DNA from 3 places in the Elizabethkingia bruuniana genome. Region 2 is predicted to be linked to each of the others. Evidence: riboswitches for the same ligand, from Rfam matches in the RefSeq annotation. Region 2 holds a riboswitch; each other region holds the start of a gene.
What was found. Region 2 has a riboswitch for S-adenosylmethionine ahead of AYC65_RS03795 (TonB-dependent receptor plug domain-containing protein). Riboswitches for the same ligand answer to the same signal wherever they lie in the genome.
Positions count from the first base shown of each region.

Region 1 (4,291 bases), 990 kb from region 2:
CTGTTACAACCGGAATAGCTCCGTTGCTATAGAACTCCTCGAACGCAGCTTGTGCATTTTTTTCAGAGATTTCGTCTTTAGGAATAGCATTACCAAAACGATCATCAGTAATCAAGAAACTCCGGGCATCTACAAACTTGGCAGAAAGTCCTTCATTGATAAGAACCTGCACCAATGTTTTAGCCGAAATAACTTCACCAAAGCTTAGTACCTCATCTTTGGTTTTCAAAGAATAATCCTTTAACAACTTAACACCTGCAAAGAAGTTTTTCAGATTATGGAAATCAGTATCCAGAATATCCTGTTGTTGCGGAATTGCTTTTAACTGATTTTCCTTAAAGTTAATCCAGTCTTCTTCTTCCCACTGTCCGTTTCTGGCATTTTCCAATAACGCAATCAGCTCATCTGTCGCATTTCCTCTTGCAGAAACTACTACACAAATATCTTCTTCATTCGCTTTTTTATGCTTGATAATTTCTAATGTCTTTTCCAGACCTAATCCGTTTGCCAGAGATTTTCCTCCAAATTTTAAAACCTTCATGTTACTTTTTAAATATATTGTGTAAGATGTTATTCAATTGTTCGTATTCCATCAAGAAAGCATCGTGCCCATGAACAGAGTTTATGATGAAATGCTTTATGTTATTTTTTATTTTAATCAGCTCAGTATATGTCTGGTGATCTTCCGATGCCGGAAAGAATAGATCACTGTCTACTGAAACGATAAATATATTTGCTTTTATGGCCGCTAATTGTTCGAAAGACGCACTGTTTACCTCAACGGTTTCAATAGTCGAAAGAAGTTGATTCATCATACTATAAGCGGACAATGTAAATCTTTCATTAAGCCTCTCTCCATGAAAGTTAAGCCAGTCTTCAGACTTTCTAAGTTCCTTATCTTCATGGATTTTATTACCAAATCTTTCGTTTAAAGATTGCGGCGTTCTGTAGCAAAGCATCGCGTGAATACGTGCTTTTTGTAAAGGCTTATCGGATTGTGTAAGTAAAAAATCCTGAACCAGACATTGTGCATATAACCAATCTGAGGTTTTCCAGTCTGTCGCTACCGGAATGAAATTCTGAGCCAGAGTATTATTCAACCCCAACATTTCCCAACCTATTCCTCCTCCTAATGATCCGCCAATAATAGCATAGAGTTCGTTAATATTCAGCACTTCTAATCCTTGCAGGAATAATCGTGCAATATCTTTAGTTACAAAATCTTTAGGATTGTCTATTAGAAAACCATCATATCCGTTACCGGGAATATTAAATGCCAGAATTGTATAAGTGTTGGTATCTACGGGTTTCCCTTCACCAATAGCTTCTTTCCACCAACCCAATTCTCCGGTTACTGCAGAATTTCCGGTTAAGGCATGATTGACTAACACTACAGGAGCCGTATACAAATCTTGTCCGAAAACCTCATAGGTTAATGGAATATCATATACTTTCCCTGATTGGGTAGTAAAGTTTTTAATATTAATGGTTTTAAGATAATCTTTCAATTTTATATTTTTTGATCCTATAAAATTGAAAATGCCCAGAAAAGGCTGAAAGAAATTCAGTAACGTTATCTATCCCATAGTGGTAGAATGTAGCACCTTCTTCGGCAAGCGAAGGGTTGCTAAGGCGTCATAGGGTCTATTCCCTCGGCCTTTCCTGATAACATTTTCAATCGTGTTAAAGAACTAATCTTGGCTGCAAAGATACAAACAATATGGATTTTTGCAAAAAAAAGATAAAAATACTTGTTAATTGTCCATAACAAGTAATGGGCAATAAGTAATTCTAAAAGTATTAATCACCTATTGCCCATTATTGTTTTAGTACGAGATGTATTTCTATTTTGTTGAAGTTCCGTTTACCAAAACTTCCCAGGTAACTTTAATTTGTGGATCAAGCGATTTAGAAACCGAGCAATATTTCTCAAAAGAAAGTTCAGCAGCTCTGTTTGCTTTTTTACCGTCAATCTCTCCTTCCAGTTTGAATATTACATGAATGTTACGGAAAGGCTTAGCATCCTCTACCTGTACACGTTCTCCCTCTACATCAGCAGAAAAAGAGGTAATTTCCTGTCTCTGTTTCTTCAGAATAGAAACCATGTCTATACTACTGCATCCGGCCAATGCCATTAGCACTGATTCCATTGGGCTAACTCCCTGTGGATCGTCTTCAGACGTATTATCTAAAATAATTTTATGCCCTCTCTGATTGGTTAATTCAAACAGATAATTATCATCAATTCTGTTCAGTTCTATTTTCATTATTTAAGATTTTTTAAAATTCTTTTTGATGAACAAATTTATACATTTGTTATGGTATTTGGTATCCAAATTTTGCATACGGTTTGTAAAATTGTATCTCAGACCTCACCAACAAACACAAATTATAAAAATATGGAACAGAAGCTCCAAAATCAAATTGCTATTATTACGGGTGCCAGCAGTGGTATCGGTAGTGGCATCGCCAAATGTATTGCAGCATCGGGTGCTACAGTTATTATCAATCACTCATCTCAATCATCTAAGCCTGCTGCCGAGGCAATTTTAAAAGAAATTACTGATGATGGTGGCTCCGGAATAACTTATCAGTGTGATGTAAGTAAAGAAGATGAAGTTATAAAAATGTTTCAGGATGTTATTGCGCAATATGGTACCGTGGACATCCTGATCAACAATGCCGGGGTGCAGAAAGACGCAAAGTTTACAGATATGACTCTCCAGCAATGGCAACAAGTTATAGACATTAATCTTACCGGGCAGTTTCTTTGTGCCCGTGAAGCCATCAGAGAATTTTTAAGAAGAGACATAGACCCTGCAAAATCCGTAGCAAGAGGAAAAATAATCCACATCAGCAGCGTTCACGAAATTATTCCCTGGGCCGGGCACGCTAATTATGCAGCCAGTAAGGGTGCTATAAGAATGCTGATGCAAACTCTGGCTCAGGAATATGGAGCTGATAAAATAAGAGTAAACAGCATATGTCCCGGAGCAATTCAGACTCCTATTAATACCAATGCGTGGAATACTCCGGAAGCATACAATTCACTGATGAACCTTATACCCTATAACAGGATCGGAAAACCTGAAGACATTGGGAAACTGGCAGTTTTTCTGGCTAGTGATGACTCGGATTACATCACTGGTGCCAGTATTTTTATAGACGGTGGTATGACCACTTTTGAAAGCTTTTCAACCGGAGGATAACTTTAAGTACGAGTAGGTATTATGAAGTTAGAAAAAGTATTAATAACTTTATAATTAACGACTTGAGACTAACTACTATGATGAACTATAAATAAAAACATGACACAAGAATATAACCGATTAAAAAATCCTGACTGGAAAATATGGGGCCCTTATGTAAGTAACAGACAATGGGGAACAGTACGGGAAGATTATAGTGCAAATGGTGATGCATGGAACTATACGGGACATGACTCAGCTGAAGCATTAACATTCCGCTGGGGAGAAGAAGGCATTGCAGGAATAAGTGATCAGGATCAGACTTTATGTTTTGCCTTAGGCTTCTGGAATCACCGGGATAAAATGATAAAAGAACGTTTCTTTGGACTAAGTAACAGCCAGGGGAATCATGGTGAAGATATAAAAGAACTTTTCTATTATCTGGAAAGCAGCCCTACGCACAGCTATATGAAGATGCTTTACAAGTATCCGCAGAATGCCTTCCCTTACGAGGATCTTATAACAACTAACAGGAATAGAGGAAAGGCCGAACGGGAATATGAAATTATAGATACAGGTATTTTTGATAACAATGAATATTTTGACATTACAATAGAATATGCTAAAGCCGATATTCATGATATTCTGATTCAAATCACTGTTGAGAATAAAGGACCGAAAGAAGCTCCACTGAGTATTTTCCCAACATTATGGTTTCGGAATACCTGGTGTTGGGGATACGACAATTACAAACCTGAGCTTTCGGTAGATTTTAACGGAATTAAAGTTGATCATCAGGAAATACTGATTAAAAAGTTATTTACTGAAATACCTTGTGAAAGCATGTTTTGTAATAATGAAAGTAATACAGAAAGGCTTTATCAGTGGAATGATTCTGAACCTTTTGCCAAAGACGGAATCAATCAGTATATTCTGACAAACAATACAGCAACTATTAATCCTGAGAAGAAAGGAACAAAGGCAGCTTTAAAGATTGAAACGTCTTTACTTCCTGGGGAAAAGAAATCCTGGCGTTTCCGGTTAGGTACCGAGCAGGAAAATCCTTTCGCAGATTTTGATCAGATATTCGGAGACAGGGTAAC
Region 1 covers NZ_CP014337.1:4,224,414-4,228,704, reverse strand. The annotation lists gene thrA (bifunctional aspartate kinase/homoserine dehydrogenase I) at 1-541, opposite strand, end outside; gene AYC65_RS19720 (alpha/beta fold hydrolase) at 543-1,508, opposite strand; SAM riboswitch class I at 1,571-1,672, opposite strand; gene AYC65_RS19715 (OsmC family protein) at 1,845-2,267, opposite strand; gene AYC65_RS19710 (glucose 1-dehydrogenase) at 2,400-3,209, shown strand; gene AYC65_RS19705 (MGH1-like glycoside hydrolase domain-containing protein) at 3,309-4,291, shown strand, end outside.
Region 1: it holds a riboswitch for S-adenosylmethionine, as region 2 does, so the genes downstream of both, AYC65_RS19720 (alpha/beta fold hydrolase) here and AYC65_RS03795 (TonB-dependent receptor plug domain-containing protein) in region 2, are expected to answer to the same signal.

Region 2 (4,291 bases):
AATCTGTTGCTTCCAATTCAGCATCAAGATAAGCTGCTACACTATTTCTTCCCTTGGAAACTTCATTTTCAGGACGATATCCCGGAAAAACCTGCGCACCGCCGGGACGTGCAGTGCCAAAAAAATCTGTAGGAATATCTTTTACTGCTGTTCTTTCAGTAACCGGGTTTCCAAATATGTCATATTGTTGATACGAATTTGCTTTCCCCGGAGTGATACTGTATTTCTCGTGTCGATACTCGCCACCGAAGGCTAAGTTTAATCCTTTTAACACATCAAATTTTTTCTGAAAGTCCAGATTTAATGTATTTTGAAGAAAGCCTAGACTTCCTGCTTCAAAATAAGTTGGTGAATTTTGCAGTAAAGAAGCATTAAGAGTATTGGCAACTCCAAATTTAAAATTGTTTTGACCATAAGTATTACTCAGGTTAATGTTCCAGTCGTTCCATTTACCTTTAACACCTGCTGCAAGAGAATAATCATAAATAGTAGATTCTATCTGAGGTAAAAAACCATTAGGATATAGGCCTGTAACTGCTCTCGGATTGTTTGGGAAGCGATAGAAGCCTCCTGCATTTCCATTTCTCAGGCTATAGCCACCAAAGGAGAATACTTTCCATTGATCACTGATCGGAACTTCTGTATTGAAATAGAGCTGTGCACTTTTCAATCGTGATTGACCGATTCTCATGTTAAAGTCACTTCTTTCAAGACCACGATAAGCGAGTTCCTGAGTAGTGTAATCTTTAGATAATAACTGTTGAAGTGCAGGTATGCTGCTGGCATTCTGAATAGCTTGTTTTTCTCCTGCAGAGAAATAATCGACCTTATTACTGTATTGATGGATATAATTAATAATCTGGTTTGTATTCGGTGTATTGTTGATGTTTTTGTACAGACCGTCTATATTAATATTGTCCTGTGCAGCGCGATAAGATATAGCGTTGTATCCGTTAAAAAGATCAGCTTGTTGCTCTCCGGCTCTTGAATAAGGATCGCGGTATTGCAAGGATGAGGTAAAATTGATAAAGCCTTTCTTACCAATTCTGGTACCGTAGTTAAGGTCTAATCCTATATTTTCGCCATCCACGCCACCGGTATGATTATTGGTAACGGAAGATGCATACCCGCCAAGATATACCTGTCCCGAGAAGCCTAAGCGTTTTTTCAATTCAAGGTTTATAACACCAGCTATTGCGTCGGAGCCATATTGAGCGGAAGCACCGTCTCTCAGGACTTCAATTCTTTCCAAAGCAAAAGCAGGAATTGCATTCAGGTCAGTGCCTACAGATCCTCTTCCGGGAGTTAGGGTTACATTGACCAGAGATGACTGATGTCTTCTTTTTCCATTAAGGAGAACCAGCACCTGATCAGGTCCCAATCCACGGATTTGTGCAGGATCTACAAAGTCTGTTCCATCGTTTACAGTATGAGAGGTAGAAGTAAATGAAGGGACAATAAAATTAAGTGTGCTGGATATCGAATTTTGTGGTACTTCTTTCAAAGTTTTAGACAGTTCAATAATATCTACAGGTACCGGAGAGTTTACGATTGTACGACTGGAACTCCGGGTTCCCAGGAGTACAACTTCGTTTAATGTTTTGGCTTTTTGTAAACTGTCTTGCGCATAGTAAATGGCCGATACAGAGGTTAATGAAGCAATAATAGTTTTATGTAATAGTCGTTTCATAAGGTTGATATTGATTAAGAGCTCCCGATATTTCAGAGCCGTTTTGGATTGATAATTAATAGTAATGAAAGCTAACAGATTTATTAGCCCCATCATCATGAGAAACAAGATAGATTTCCTGTAAGGGTGATTTGTAGCTTTGTATTTATAAGCAACAGCACATACTGTGCATCATTCCTTTTGTTTTAATCAATCGGAGAATAGTAATAGTGCTTAAAAGCAGAGTAACTGGTGTGAGGAAAATACAAGAATAATAGGGTGCTATAAAAGCGCCTAAAAGTATTAACTCGGTAAACGGAATAAGTAATCGGAAATTTCTTTTTTGATATTTCATTAATGTGTTTTATTTAACACAAGAACTCAACAAAATGAAAATAGAATACAACATTTTTTCCGAAATATCGGCTTATCTATTTCAGCACCTTGCTTGTTGTTGCAGGTTGCTACTTCTCTTGAAGTTCTTGATAATTATGGTGCAAATATATTTCTTTTTTTGAAATAAAAATGCATCATGGAAATAAAATTATACCTTTTTGATAGGATTTATTTTGTTTTCAACTGTTAGGCTTGGCTATCAGTACTTTTATGTACCATATTAATGAAAATATTGTTGAAGAGGAGTATAGAAATCATTAAGATTTACAATGATTTATTCACATGCATCAGGATGAAGATTAAATATCTTATGACACACTTTCAGTATATTATAAACAATCAGAAACGCGAGTATTTTAAAAATATTTTGTCCTTTTGGTATCATATCTAAATATTTGGTTGGTGTTCTAGACAGGATGGCTCCTGTTTCTAAATAAGATGCTAATAATGGAAAAAGGTTGCGTTCTTTAGAATAATAAAAATACTGTTGAGGTTGTAGTAAATAAGCAACATGGAAGCTGTTTTAGAAACTGCAAAAAGTTTAATAAATTTGAATCAGGCTTAATATATTGAATTTATTGCATATGCAGTGTGAATAGATAGAACTGAATTCGCGGGCAAATCATAAAAAATGGAAGACAATCAGAAATTAGCATACAAGGATATGCCTTCACCACTTGGGATAATCAGGCTTATCGCTTCAGATATAGGCCTTACAGCTATATTATGGGAAGGGGAGGACTATAAACGGACAAAATTATCTGCTCCGGAAAGAGATGATCAAAATCCTATACTTCTGAAAACTGAGCAACAATTAACCGAATATTTTGCAAGGGCCAGGACTGTTTTTGATATCCCGCTTGATTTTTCGGGCACCGAATTTCAGAAAAAAGTATGGAAAGCTTTATTGGACGTTCCTTTTGGTACTACCACAACCTATGGTGAGTTGGCAAAGATATTAGGAGACATCAGAGCTGTAAGAGCGGTAGGTGGGGCATTAAATAAAAATCCTATTTCTATTATTGTTCCTTGTCACAGAATAGTTGGAGCTTCCGGTAATATGGTTGGTTTTGCCGGAGGTATCGCCAATAAAACTATTTTATTAAATCTGGAAAATAAATACACAATACCTTCTCTTTTCGATTAATAAATGTACAATGAATACATCTTCTACTTTTACTTCTGAAAACTTCCGGATAATTTGTGATGAGCTGGCTAATAATGATAATCATTTGAAAGATATTGTGGATGCATATGGCTATCCGCCAATGTGGACAAGGGATAATAGTTTTGAAACTTTTGTTCATATCATTTTAGAACAGCAGGTTTCTTTAGCATCAGCATTGGCTACTTTGAATAAACTAAGAGAAAAGCTTATAGATATTTCTCCCGAAAAGATTCTTACACTTACTGATGAAGAAATGAAAGCCTGTTTTGTAAGCCGGCAGAAATCCACTTACATTAGAGGATTGGCCCGGGCTCTTATAAATGAAGAGGTAAGACTGCATGAACTTGAAAAAATAACAAATGAGGAAATACGGGATCAGCTTATTAAACTCAAAGGTATCGGAAATTGGACAATAGATGTTTACCTCATGTTTGTATTGCAGCGCACAGACCTTTTTCCTATTGCTGATCTGGCAGCGGTAAATGCACTAAAACGTCTAAAGAAGCTCGAATCTTCTGTTACAAGAGAAGAAATAATAAGTATTAGTGAAAACTGGAAACCTTACCGTACTATAGCTACAATGATGCTTTGGCATTACTATTTGTCCAGTGCAAGAAATAAGTAATATGGGTTTGTAATAGGTTGGACAGAAAATAGACTAGTGAAAATTGCAAGAATAAAATCTTGTTATATCAAGTTTTCATTTTGTTGTAATCGCAGAGTATAAGTTTTATCTCTGTATAGCTCTTATATATTCCTTTGTATACTTTTCCGGATATTCCTTGAACCATTTTGAAACGGTTTTTTCTCCACACAATACATAGACTGTATTCATTAGTAATTCTTTTTTTCGTGTGGATTCATCTCTTTTAGCTTCTGCACAAATGATTTGGGAATTAATGTATTCAGTTTCATTCTTCTTTTGCAAGGGTGTATGATGGACAAAGCGATTGAAAAAACGCTGACAAAATTCGGTATAGGCAGAAGTAAATACAATAAAGCTATTCCACATCTCTTCTATAATCAGCATGTCGTCATTGATATATATTCCGGGCTGT
Region 2 covers NZ_CP014337.1:784,412-788,702, forward strand. The annotation lists gene AYC65_RS03795 (TonB-dependent receptor plug domain-containing protein) at 1-1,690, opposite strand, end outside; SAM-I-IV-variant riboswitch at 2,068-2,163, opposite strand; gene AYC65_RS03800 (methylated-DNA--[protein]-cysteine S-methyltransferase) at 2,697-3,212, shown strand; gene AYC65_RS03805 (DNA-3-methyladenine glycosylase family protein) at 3,223-3,858, shown strand; gene AYC65_RS03810 (glycine-rich domain-containing protein) at 3,964-4,291, opposite strand, start outside.

Region 3 (4,291 bases), 350 kb from region 2:
TGTTATGCCTTTCAATTTCCAGCATGACTACTTTTAAACCCTGATCTTTGGCAAAATCTTTTACAAAATCTACAGCCAGTTTTCCATAGCCTTTACCTCTTGCTTTCTCGTTCAGGAAAAGTTCATCCAGAAAAGCTATTCTTCCTCCGAACTCAAAACTGAATATATAAGTCAGAATTACATATCCAATCACCTCATTTCCTTCGTTGTACATAACAAAAGCACTTCCCAAATCCGGATTTTGTACAAACTGGTGGAAGTTAGATCTGGTAAGATCTTCGTTGAAAGGGTATTGATCGATTGCATAAAACTCACGCATCATCGTTACCATATCTTCTATTTGTCCTTCATCCAGTTTTCTGAAAAATTGATGTTCCATAAATAATCTGTTTGTAACAAAGATAAGCAAAGCTTTCTCAAGAATCAATTTCCAGATCGTAGTTATCCAATAAGCCGACAAGGTTGTGTGCTGAAAACTTTGCCTTTTTAACTTTATTTTTTGACAAATCAACAGAAAAGTATTTTGCTGTTCGGAAATCTGTCCGCTCTAATATACTTCCTGAAAATACAGACCCAGACAGATCACTATTATCAAAAACAACATAGGAAAGATTGGTCTCAGTAAAATCAGTCTCTATAATTCTGCAGTTTTTGAACAGCGTTTTGGCAATATTTTGCTGATAAAAGGAAGAATGTAAAATCTGACAATCCTCAAAACGAAAAGATAAACCAAAAGGATTACAGTTTTCGAAATGCAGTCCCATAAGTTTGCAGTCATTAAACTTTACATCCTTGAAGCTAGTCCTTCCAAATTTTGTAAGGCTAAAATTACAATTCACAAACTGACACTCTGCAAGCGAAACCGAAAATAAATCTGTTTCGGAAAAATCACAGTTACTAAAGGTGCAAAATTCATAATCACCTTTTGGCAAAGGAGTTTCTTTAAAGTTGATCTTTTCGAAAGTTTTATCTAATTCGTAAACAGACATTGGCCAGAAATTTTAAGAAGTCACAAGTTAGCAAATTACCAAAGAAAAGTGCAACCTATACAGGCTGCACTTCCAGATCAAAACATCTCATTTTTTTTGGTTCAACAAAATAAAAAAGGTTTGCCGACGTGCAAACCTTAATTTTTTTCAAAATTTATATTCTCAAATACAATTATGTCGATGAATAATTTCACTTTCTTATTTTCAACATCTTAAAGTTAAGAAAAAAAATATTCCGTTGGTATGAATCAATGTTAATTTTTTGCAATATTTAAATTATCCGTGCCTGCTTTGTCTTCCTTGATATTTCCGACATAAATATAAATAAACACTGCTATGAGGAGTAAGAAAAGATAGAAACTGTTCTTCAGTAATTCCGGATAGCTGATTGTATTCTTGCTATAACCTGTAAGAATAAGTATCTGTGCACCATAAGGAATAATTCCCTGTACAAAACATGAAAATGTATCTAAAATAGAGGCTGTTACTCTTGGTCTGATTTTATATTCTTCAGTAATCTTTTTGGACACTTTACCGGTAATAACAATAGAAATGGTGTTATTTGCTGTTGCAGCATCTGTAACACCTACAAAGGTTCCTATTCCTAACAATGCAGATTTTGGCCCGTTTATTTTGCTTCGTATCAGTCTTAAAAGATTATCTATTCCTCCGGCTTTTTCAACCATAGCTGCCAGTCCTCCTGTAAGTAAGGAAAGTAGGAATATCTCAGTCATACTGGTAAAACCTTCATATATCTTCTTACCAAAATCCAGAAAACTAAAATCATGGTAAATGAAACCAAAAATACCGCTCAGTACAATACCTATAATCAGTACCAAAAATACATCCAGTCCGAAAAATGCCAGTACAATGACAGCGAGGTAAGGAATAACAAGTACAGCAGAGGACAAACTTACAGGAGTAGTATTATGTGCAACTTCGTTAGTTCCTGCTCCTACGTAAATATAAATAAAGAATGCTATAATAGCTGCTGGAAGAGCAAAGCCTATATTATTCCGGAATTTGTCCCGCATATCACAACCTAAAATCTGAGTGGCAGCAATAGTAGTATCCGAAATAATAGATAAATTGTCCCCAAACATGGCTCCTCCTAATAATGCTGCTCCTACAACATTGATATCACAGCCACCTGCATTGGAAAGTCCGACAGCAATTGGACCCAATGCTACAATTGTCCCGACTGATGTTCCGGAAGCTATTGACAAAAATGAAGCAACAAAGAAAATACCTGCCGGATAATATTGTGGTGAAAGGTTATTGATTCCAATATTTACAATAGCATCTACACTTCCTATTGATTTGGATACAGTAGCGAAAGCTCCTGCCAGTATATAAATAATACACATGGTAAGAATATTCCGATCTCCACAGCCCTCCAGAAAGGTGGATGTTTTTTCTTTAATTGTTCCTTTAATTATAATGAAGGCTGATATTATTCCTACAACAATAGCTATAGGCGATGGCAATGCATAAAAATCATTGTAATAAATTCCGGCTCCCAGAAACACCAGAATAAAGATAAGAAACGGGATTAGTGATCGTAAAGATGTGCTCTTTTGTGTCGTCATTCAATCTAATTTTTTAATTATTTTGATCAGCACACTTTCAGAAAATAGGGATGATTTCAACATTTTTTCCGGAAACGGCTTATCGATTTTAGCACCTTGCTTATTGTTGCAGGTTGCTACCCAAATTTTGGGGTTCTTGATAATTTTAGAGTGCAAATATAAATTTTTAATTTAAAAAGTGAAAAATAATTTGAGAATGTCATAAGAAAAACGATGCCCTCACTTACCAAAATGATTGTCCATAGCCTTGTAGAATGTAGACTAAAAAACATAACTTTGATAAAAAATAACGATGAAATATAACAGATGTGGCAGAAGTGGTGTATTACTGCCCGCAATATCATTGGGATTATGGCATAACTTCGGATCTGTAGATGTCTTCTCTACAGCTGAGGCTATTATCAAGACGGCTTTTGATAAAGGAATCACTCATTTTGACCTGGCAAACAATTATGGTCCCGTACCCGGATCTGCCGAAGAAAACTTCGGGAAAATCGTTAGCAGAAATTTTAATGGCTTTCTCAGAGATCAGCTGTTCATTTCTACTAAAGCTGGTTATACTATGTGGGATGGTCCTTATGGTGACTGGGGCTCCAGAAAATATCTTATATCCAGTCTGGATCAGAGCCTGAAACGTATGAATCTGGATTACGTAGATGTATTCTATTCTCACCGTCCGGATCCTGAAACGCCAATAGAAGAAACTATGCAGGCATTGGATTTTGCAGTTCGCAGCGGAAGAGCTTTATATGCCGGAATTTCTAATTATAGCGCTGAACAAACGCAGCAAGCAGCTAATATATTAAGAGAATTAGGTACACCATGTCTTATACATCAGCCTAAATACTCTATGTTTGTGCGGTGGACAGAGGAAGGTCTACTCGATGTATTGGAAGATAATGGTATTGGGTGTATTGCTTTTTCTCCTCTGGCTCAGGGATTATTAACAGATCGTTATTTAAAAGGTATTCCGGAAAACTCTCGTGCAGCAAAAAGTCATGGCTTTCTGCAGAAGAATGATATTACCGAAGAAAGATTACAACAAATTACAGCTCTGAATAATCTGGCACAGGAAAGAGAACAGACACTGGCACAAATGGCTATTGCATGGCTATTGAAAGATAACAGAGTAACATCTGTACTTGTTGGAGCTAGTTCGGTTGAGCAACTACAGCAAAATCTGGAAAGCATTAACAATCTGGATTTTTCCCAAAATGAATTACAACAAATTGAAGAAATACTGAAAACAAAATAGCCTGAGGTTTTCCTCAGGCTATTTTTATTTTTAAGTGGTAAGGTTAAATTAGAACCACTCTTTTTTACCTTGAACGTAAGTTCTGTCGAACTCCTCATCAGATTTAGTCAAATAGATAATACCTTCTACAAGACCAATCACACTTGCAATACCACATGTAACAAATGTAGCTATAAGTTGAATAATTCCTGCTTTAGTATATCCTAAATAGAATTTATGTATTCCCAAGCTTCCAATTAAAATACCTAAAACGCCTGCTGCAACTTTCTTTTCAGACTTATAAGGTACTTGTTGATTGTAGTTTTGTTGTGTTGTCTCTTCCATAATTTTAATACTTGTGTTTATTATTTAATAATTAATTATTTGCTGTTTTATTTACCAAATCCAGGCATTCCGCCACCCATTCCCGGCATACCTTTGCCCATCATAGCCATTAACTGTTTTCCTTGAGGTCCCTG
Region 3 covers NZ_CP014337.1:436,370-440,660, reverse strand. The annotation lists gene AYC65_RS02065 (GNAT family N-acetyltransferase) at 1-379, opposite strand, end outside; gene AYC65_RS02060 (pentapeptide repeat-containing protein) at 417-989, opposite strand; gene AYC65_RS02055 (Na+/H+ antiporter NhaC family protein) at 1,244-2,578, opposite strand; SAM-I-IV-variant riboswitch at 2,631-2,726, opposite strand; gene mgrA (L-glyceraldehyde 3-phosphate reductase) at 2,871-3,833, shown strand; gene AYC65_RS02045 (TM2 domain-containing protein) at 3,882-4,157, opposite strand; gene ffh (signal recognition particle protein) at 4,205-4,291, opposite strand, start outside.
Region 3: it holds a riboswitch for S-adenosylmethionine, as region 2 does, so the genes downstream of both, AYC65_RS02055 (Na+/H+ antiporter NhaC family protein) here and AYC65_RS03795 (TonB-dependent receptor plug domain-containing protein) in region 2, are expected to answer to the same signal.